Regions from separate parts of the Paenibacillus sp. NPDC057886 genome, predicted to be linked through region 1. Evidence: a T-box and tRNA genes for the amino acid it is inferred to sense, from the RefSeq annotation. Region 1 holds a T-box; the other holds one or more tRNA genes.
What was found. The T-box of region 1 lies ahead of leuS (leucine--tRNA ligase). A T-box ahead of a tRNA ligase gene usually reads a tRNA of that ligase, here a tRNA-Leu.
Positions count from the first base shown of each region.

Region 2: it has a tRNA-Leu gene. The T-box ahead of leuS (leucine--tRNA ligase) is inferred to sense a tRNA for this amino acid. The anticodon was not compared.

Region 1 is NZ_JBHVMZ010000006.1:267,631-271,847, reverse strand. It holds gene leuS (leucine--tRNA ligase) at 1-1,564, opposite strand, end outside; T-box leader at 1,637-1,904, opposite strand; gene ACFVQB_RS21400 (phosphotransferase family protein) at 2,003-2,959, opposite strand; gene ACFVQB_RS21395 (class I SAM-dependent DNA methyltransferase) at 3,137-3,907, opposite strand; gene ACFVQB_RS21390 (CvfB family protein) at 4,047-4,217, opposite strand, start outside.
Region 2 is NZ_JBHVMZ010000001.1:227,093-231,309, forward strand. It holds gene ACFVQB_RS01120 (C40 family peptidase) at 1-216, opposite strand, end outside; cyclic di-AMP (ydaO/yuaA leader) riboswitch at 222-353, opposite strand; gene pelA (pectate lyase) at 766-1,725, shown strand; tRNA gene ACFVQB_RS01130 (tRNA-Leu) at 1,991-2,074, shown strand; gene ACFVQB_RS01135 (X2-like carbohydrate binding domain-containing protein) at 2,405-4,217, shown strand, end outside.

The DNA of each region.
Region 1 (4,217 bases):
AGATCAGTTCCTTGTCATTGTGCGGATCGATAAAGCGCAGGTAATACCAGCAGCTACCGGCCCATTGTGGCATCGTGTTCGTCTCGCGACGTGCTTTCATTCCCGTTTCCGGATCTACGGTGTTAACCCATTCCGTAACATTCGCCAGCGGTGACTCGCCAGTACCCGAAGGTTTGATCTGGTCGATATCCGGCAGCAGCAAAGGCAGTTGATCTTCCGGCACCGTCTTCATCGTTCCGTCTTCCAGATGCAGAATCGGGATTGGCTCACCCCAATAACGCTGACGGCTGAACAACCAGTCACGCAGACGGTAGGTCGTTTTGCCTTGTCCCTTACCGTTCTCTTCCAACCAGGCAATCATCTTCGCAATCGCTTCTTCGTTGTTCAATCCGTTCAGGAAATCGGAGTTCACATGCGGTCCGTCACCGGAATACGCTTCTTGTGTCACGTCGCCACCCTGTACAACCTCGATGATGTCCAGACCAAACTGTTTGGCAAACTCCCAGTCACGAGCGTCATGTCCCGGAACGGCCATGATCGCCCCTGTGCCATATCCAGCCAGAACATAATCGGCAATCCAGATTGGCACCTTCGCTCCGTTTACCGGATTGATTGCATAAGTTCCTGTGAACACACCCGTTTTGTCTTTAGCCAAATCGGTGCGTTCCAGATCACTCTTGCGAGCAGCCTGTTCCTGATATGCCTTGATTGCTTCACGCTGTTCTGCCGTTGTAATGACTTCCACCAGCTCATGCTCAGGTGCCAATACAGCATAACTTGCGCCAAACAACGTATCTGCACGTGTCGTAAACACTTTGATAACTTCTTCATGACCCTCAATGGCAAAAGTAACTTCCGCCCCGGTCGATTTGCCGATCCAGTTGCGCTGCATATCCTTGATGCTTTCCGACCAGTCCAGCTCTTCCAGGTCTTCCAGCAAACGCTCTGCATATTCCGTAATTCTCAGTACCCATTGGCGCATCGGTTTACGAACGACCGGATGTCCGCCACGCTCACTCTTACCGTCGATAACTTCTTCGTTCGCCAGTACCGTACCCAGAGCTTCGCACCAGTTAACAGGGACTTCATCTACATAAGCCAGGCCTTTGTTGTACAACTGGATGAAGATCCATTGTGTCCATTTGTAGTAGTCAGGGTCAGTTGTGCTGATCTCCCGATCCCAGTCATATGAGAAACCGAGTGACTTGATCTGGCGACGGAAATTGTCAATATTGCGGAATGTAATATGCCGTGGATGCTCACCAGTATCCAATGCATGCTGCTCAGCAGGCAGGCCGAAAGCGTCCCACCCCATTGGATGCAGTACATTGAAGCCGCGCATACGTTTGAAACGGGATACGATATCCGTTGCCGTGTATCCTTCCGGGTGACCTACGTGCAGGCCTGAGCCAGATGGATACGGAAACATATCCAGTGCATAAAACTTCGGTTTAGCCGGGTCCTCACCCGTTTTAAACGTTTTATTGTCATCCCAGTACTGCTGCCAACTTTTCTCCATGACCTGTGGCTTGTAGCCGTGTTTCGGCTGTTGATTCTCACTCATCTATTGTTCCTCCTCTTGGTTATTCGCTTTTATTGCAACAAAAAAACCTCAGCATCCCGTAGCGTTTGCAGCGCTAGGGACGAGAGGTTGAATTCCCGTGGTACCACCCTAGTTAGCGGACGATCGTGCTTCGTCATCCACTCCCTTTGGACCTGTAACGGCGGTTAACCGATGCGGATTTCCATTCCTGAACCCGAGTGTTACTTCAGTCGGTTGCAAGATGGTGTAATCACCGCATTTCTCCAAGGCGAGTTCGTGAAATACTGTCAACCGACTTGCACCAACCGCCGGCTCTCTGTCATGTACAGGACTCACTACTGATCCTTATCATCGAAATATGTATACGATATGATCGGGACCATTATATAAAAAAGCAGCAGTAAAGTCAATATTACACTGTCTGTTGACTATAAACAATGCTATACATCAGTATGCACATTAAGACGACTGGAATCGCTTGATTCCTTCTTCTAGGTTATCAATCGTCCACTGAATGTGTTCCTTGTTATCGTATTGACGATACGGACACTCGATTCTCAGCGCCAGATCAAAGTACAGATCATATAAACTTCTTCTTTTTCGTTCACTGTCTGTTGTAACTGCTCTTCCATATCCTTTGAGGAATCCCGGTGTATTATTAAAATGACTGAAGTAATGCTCCATCAGAGGATCTGCCCAGAGGGAACGTTCAAAATCGATAATGGCCGTGATTTGCCCCGCCTCCACAAATACATTCCCATCCCACAAATCCCAATGCACAAGCACAGGCTCTTTGACATCATCCAGCACATCCGATTTCTCTTGAATCAAACGCTCCAGTTCCTCATAACGAATTGAAAATTCCACACCCGCTGCTTTGCTATCTGCAAGCATATCATCCATCAGGCTCAGGAAAGCTTCTTTCCACGTCGCATATTGCGATTTTTTTGAGGAAAAGTAACCAAACTTCTCTCCTTTAATTTCATTGATCCGACGATTGTATGCACCCAGCTGCTGCTCTATGGATTCCTGCTCTTCTGCACTGTATTGGTCTTTGACTTTGTTATACGGCGTTCCTGTCATGTACTCCATAATAAAATATTCTGCCGGAACTCGGGTGAGCGATGGATCGTAGGCCAATACCCGGGGAACAGGTACATCCTGAAGTTCTGCTGCGAGTCGCAGTGCCTCAACCTCAGCGACCATGACATGTTGTTCACAGCGCATCAGCTTAATTCCATTAGAAGGAGCTATTTTGAGTACAACCTTCTGTCCGTCGTCCTTGGTGATAAAGTAAGCGTGGTTTGCCCAGCCGTCAATCATCTCTTTGTATTCTTGGATACCTGTGTTAAAATGCTGCTGCACAATTCCATCTAGCTGTTCGGAAGTCAGCCTTGTTTTATATGTACTTTCCATTTTTCACCCCACCCGGAATTTTGAATTTTCAGGATTCTACTAAATAGAAAACGCTTTCCATTCAACTATTATGGCTTCCTTTAACCCCGCTGGCAATAGCTTTTATTATATCTAAAAAACATTCTTATACATAAAAACTGCCCTTATGCATCATAAGGACAGTTCAACATTGTAATCCTATTTCACGGCTACATAGAACAGACGCTGTGCGCCTTCTCCCGCCTCTTTCCACTCAAAATCAGCATATACACGGACATCTCTGAAGCCAGCCTTCGTCAGTTCCAACATCATCCAGTCCGGATCATACGCGCGCTGAACATGAACCTCTTCAAACCGTTGGTACATATCCTTGCCGCTCTCAGCCACACGCGAAAAGATACTTAGATGATGCTCAATCTCACACCGATCATGATCCATATCACAGGTCCAAATATACGATACGGAGCGTTCGTCCAACACAAATGGTTGCTCCTCCTCGTATCGAATAAGGGTATTCGGATGATGTACATCGAACAGGAACGTGCCCTCCGGCTTCAGCATCTCATAAGTTCGCTGAAATGTACGGACGACATCCTCTTTTTCAAGCAGATAATTCACGCAATCACAGAACGATATCACCGAGTCCACAGGCTCCGGTACTCTCCAGTCCCGCATATCCTGCTGCACCCAACGGACACTGCCTTCCCGATATAAGCGGTGGCCTTGAGGCGTGGCCTCCATTTTACTGCGCGCAACAGACAACATATCCGCTGACAGGTCAATGCCAGTAACTTCGAAACCGGAGTTCACCAGTGGGATCGTAATTGAGCCGGTTCCACAGCCCAGTTCAGCCACACTTTTTGGCATGCCATGTCGTTCCCAAGCCGTTCTCGCAAACCTTATCCAGTCCGGATAAGGCATATCCTCCATTAATTCATCGTACACATAGGCAAATTTCCGGTAAGACATGTCAGGCACCGCACTTTCAGTTTCATTTTCAAATCGATTTTGAACAAAAGAAAAAGCAGGGGCATCCGGAGTTCACCCAGCCTTGCCCTGCCTTGACTTATGGATTCAAGCTCATGCTTGATCCATGATACCCGTTGGTTTACTTATCCTCGTTCTGATCCTGTGGTACAGACTCTGTCAGATAGGTCCAGTTTTCCTTTTGAGTTACCAGACCGTCCTTCATCAGTTTGCCCAAGGCCCGCTTGAAAGCAGATTTGCTGATTCCAAAGCGCTGCTTGATGATGTCTGGCGGGGTAGCATCCGAATACGG
Region 2 (4,217 bases), on a different contig from region 1:
TTGCTGGGAAGTGCGTGGTAATTCAATGCTATATTTGTTGAAAATATATCTCATAAATCCAGAGCAATCAAACCCGGCGAGTGTAGTACCACCCCATTTGTAAGGTATGCCTGTCATGTTGTTAACGACGGTGTTAATACTGCTTGCCTCTGTGCTTGCTGCACCGGATGTAAATAGAACTGCTGCTCCAAAAATGGAGATGATAAGCTTTTTCAAAATTTTTGTTCTCCCTTCGATGCCTACGGAGTTAGCTAAGGGTTCGGTAGAAGGTTCCCTATATTTCCTATGTATAAGAATAATTCACCCAAAATGGTTCCCCCGTTTTCAAACATGAAACTCGGCAAATGAATAATTAAGTTTTTGTAACCTTTTGAAACTATATTGCATAAATGCGAAAATGTCAAACCCATCTTGAACACTTCTTATCATCTCAATGTTAACGGAATTATCGCTTTTTATGTAGAAATAACTCGAATGTTGGGTTCTGATAGATGACAAAAAAGTAACTACTGTTTCAAATGGAGAAAAATTGGACAATTTATTGGTTTTCTCACATGTGATGAGACGATAGCTTTAGGTTAAGCAAAAGAATTTGTTACATATTGTTGCAAATATTGACAAAATTAATTATTTTGCATAGAATTCTGCTTATACAATCCACTTATTGGATGAAAAGAAATAGTTTGAGTTTAAAAGCAAATATAAGGAGGGTAGGGAAACAAGGAAAACAGTTTGCAGAAAATGAATTGGGGAGTGTTCTAAACGATGTTGAAGGCAACAAGAAGGTTTGCGTCTTTGGTTATGGCATGTACAATGGTTTTCTCTGTTGTCGGGATGGTATTTCAGCCTGTTGCTAAGGTATCTGCTGCAGACGCCTCTGGAACGACAGCAAGTATCGCAGATATTTTGAAGAATCAACGTCCTGACGGGGGATGGAAGAAGGATTACAAAGAAACAAGTGGTGAGTGGGCCAAATCTACGATTGATAACAAAGCTACATACTCAGAAATTAGAAGATTAGCCAAGGAATTTAAAAAGACGAATGATCCACGCTACTCTGCTGCTGCCGTCAAAGGAATCAACTTTTTGCTGAATATGCAGTACTCCAATGGAGGGTGGCCACAAGTATACCAGAGCTCGGGCTATCACAAACACATTACCTTCAACGACGATGCCATGATTAATGTCATGTACATGCTGGATGAAGTAGGTGCACGTAAAGGAGATTTCTCATTCATCGACAGTTCTCTTGCAGATCGCAGTAAAAAATCAGTTGCCAAAGGTGTAGAGGTTATTCTCAATACACAGGTTGTAGCGAACGGTAAACTGACTGCATGGGGACAGCAGCATGATTCCAGCTCCCTTAAACCTGCTGGAGCAAGGATTTATGAAATGCCTTCTCTAAGTGCAGGAGAGAGCAGTACGATTGTGAAGTTTTTGAAAACAAGACCGGCGAATTCGAAAATTACCGCTTCAATTCAAGGAGCAGAGGCCTGGTTCAACAAAGTTAAAATTACAGGATACAAGTATGTCAGAGAAGACGGGGATAGCAAACTCATAGCTGATTCAGGTGCAGCGCCAATTTGGGCACGTTTTTACGAAATTGGAACAGATAAACCGATCTTCGTAGGACGTGATGGGGTTGTGAAATACAAACTCAGCGATATCGATAAGGAAAGAAGAGGCGGGTATGCTTGGTACGGCAACTGGCCGTCCAAGATATAATTTTTTAAAAGCTTCTTCTTCAGATTCAGATTCGATCAGACCCATATACAATAACTTGAGTTATGCTTAAACTCGAAACAAAACCATGGCTAATACACGCTTTTTAACTGTGTTGGCCTTGGTTTTCTGCTGTGAATGGAATGTTGGATGAATACAGCATTAGACATTGAATACGAAATTATATATTTTTTGTTGACACTAATTACCTGAACATGATATATTAATTTTTGTCGCCGCGTTATAATTTCTCGGAGATACAACATATGCGGTCGTGGCGGAATTGGCAGACGCGCACGGTTCAGGTCCGTGTGGGCTAACCCCCGTGGAGGTTCGAGTCCTCTCGACCGCATCATATGTAACAATAAAAAGGTTCCTAGAATGGCATTACTGCCACGCTAGGAACCTTTTTTATTTGTTTTCGGATTTTGATATTCGCTCATCCTGATTCTTCACAACCCATTCCTTCAACTTGAGCAGAGAAGAGGTTTATCTTTGTTTATTTATCCATTACTGGAAATATGTTTGTTTTGCGGCGGTTTGCCCCTTTATTTCAGGTTAATTGTACGTAAAATACGGAATTGTACCTATCCTGGGAATCGTGCATCCACTATTCTTTTCTCGTATGGAAGCGCTATCAACAGGAATTTGAATGACCAAATTCAGAGGGGGTAGGGATAATTTGAAACGAATCGGAAAAAGGATGGCAATGTATTTTATGGTGTTCATGATTGCAGTAGTGCAGTTCGGAATTATGGGAACGACAGGCAATGTGGCACAAGCAGCAGATAAGAGTCTGGCCCAAAAGCCGTATATGGGCTGGAGCAGTTACAGCATGCAGGTATATGACGGGGCGGGTAACTGGACATCGGCAGAGAGTATTAAGAAGCAATCGGATGCCATGCGCGAGAAGCTGCAAGCCCATGGATATGAATACATTAATATTGATGCTGGCTGGAACGGTGACGAAGATGAATACGGCCGTCCTATTCCGAGTACTGTTCTTTATCCAAATGGATTTCAGGAGGTCATTGATTATGTCCATAATAACGGACAGAAGATTGGAATCTATCTGATTCCGGGATTATCAATCACCGCCTATGATAAAAATCTTGAGGTTTATGGGACGGGCGGGGCATGTCGTATGCAGGATATTGCGGTAAAGCCGCTCGTTATTATGGATGCCTGGAACTCGTACACTTACAAAATCGATTTTACGAACCCGTGCGCACAGAAGTACATTGACTCCATCGCCGATCTTCTTGGCGAGTGGGGTATCAACTTTGTCAAATTCGACAGTGTGACTCCGGGATCAGGAATCAATAACCTGAGCCGGGATGCACGCGGTGATGTGGAGGCATGGTCCAAAGCCCTGGACAGGAACAACATCTGGTTTGAGCTTTCCTGGGCGCTTGATCACAATTACGTGGATTTCTGGAAAAAGTATGCAAACGGCTGGAGGATCGATTGGGATGTTGAAGCCTATGACAGCAGTAAGGGCTTAACGGAGTGGTCGAGTATTTCACGTTTATTCCCCATAGCGGCCATCTGGTGGCGTGATGCAGGTCCAGGGGGCTGGAACGATTTTGATTCCTTGAATGTCGGGAATGGCTCAATGGATGGTCTGACCAGGGACGAGCGGAAGACCGCTACCACGTTCTGGGCGATCTCTTCAGCACCGCTATATACAGGTAATGATCTGACCAGGCTGGACAGCTATGGACTGGAGCTGCTTACGAATGACGAAGTTATCGCGGTCAATCAGGCCGGCCGTCCAGCTCATCCGGTTTCCATGGACACCAAACAGCAGGTTTGGTATGCCAATAACGGAGATGGTACGTACAGCGTAGCTCTGTTCAATTTGGGCAATCGGAGTGCCGAGGTCAAAGTGAAATGGAGTGATATTGGCCTCGAAGGTCCGGCTTCGGTCCGTGATCTCTGGAACCATTTCGAATTGGGCACCTTTAATACGGAATTTAGTGGCGGTGTGTTGGAACCCCATGCTTCCCGAATGCTTAAGGTAACCGCACTGAGCGGCACATCGGCCGTTAATGATGATGATACGGGCATGCGCTATAGTGGCGATTGGAAGCGGAACGGAGGCAAGGAGCAAATCGATGGCAGACAGGATCTGAGCATCGCCATTACGGACTCCTCGAGCACTGGTCCAGCGAATATAAATACGCAGCAAGGAGCTGACTTGGAAGCTGGGGATGACCCAACCGCGAATGTAGAAAATGCAGCAAATGCTGCTTCCGTGGATGCTGCTGCCGTTACCGATGTGGTTTACATTAATGATGATGACAGCAATATTCAATACACGGGTTCATGGAGTTCGAGTTCCGGGAGAAATTTCGGGGATTACAAGGGAGATGTACATTTTACTGAGAACGACGGCGATTCTTTTGAATATACCTTTACCGGAACAGGCATTGACCTGCTGACGGAGAAGGATCAAGAGCAGGGAGACATGATAGTCACACTCGACAATGGAA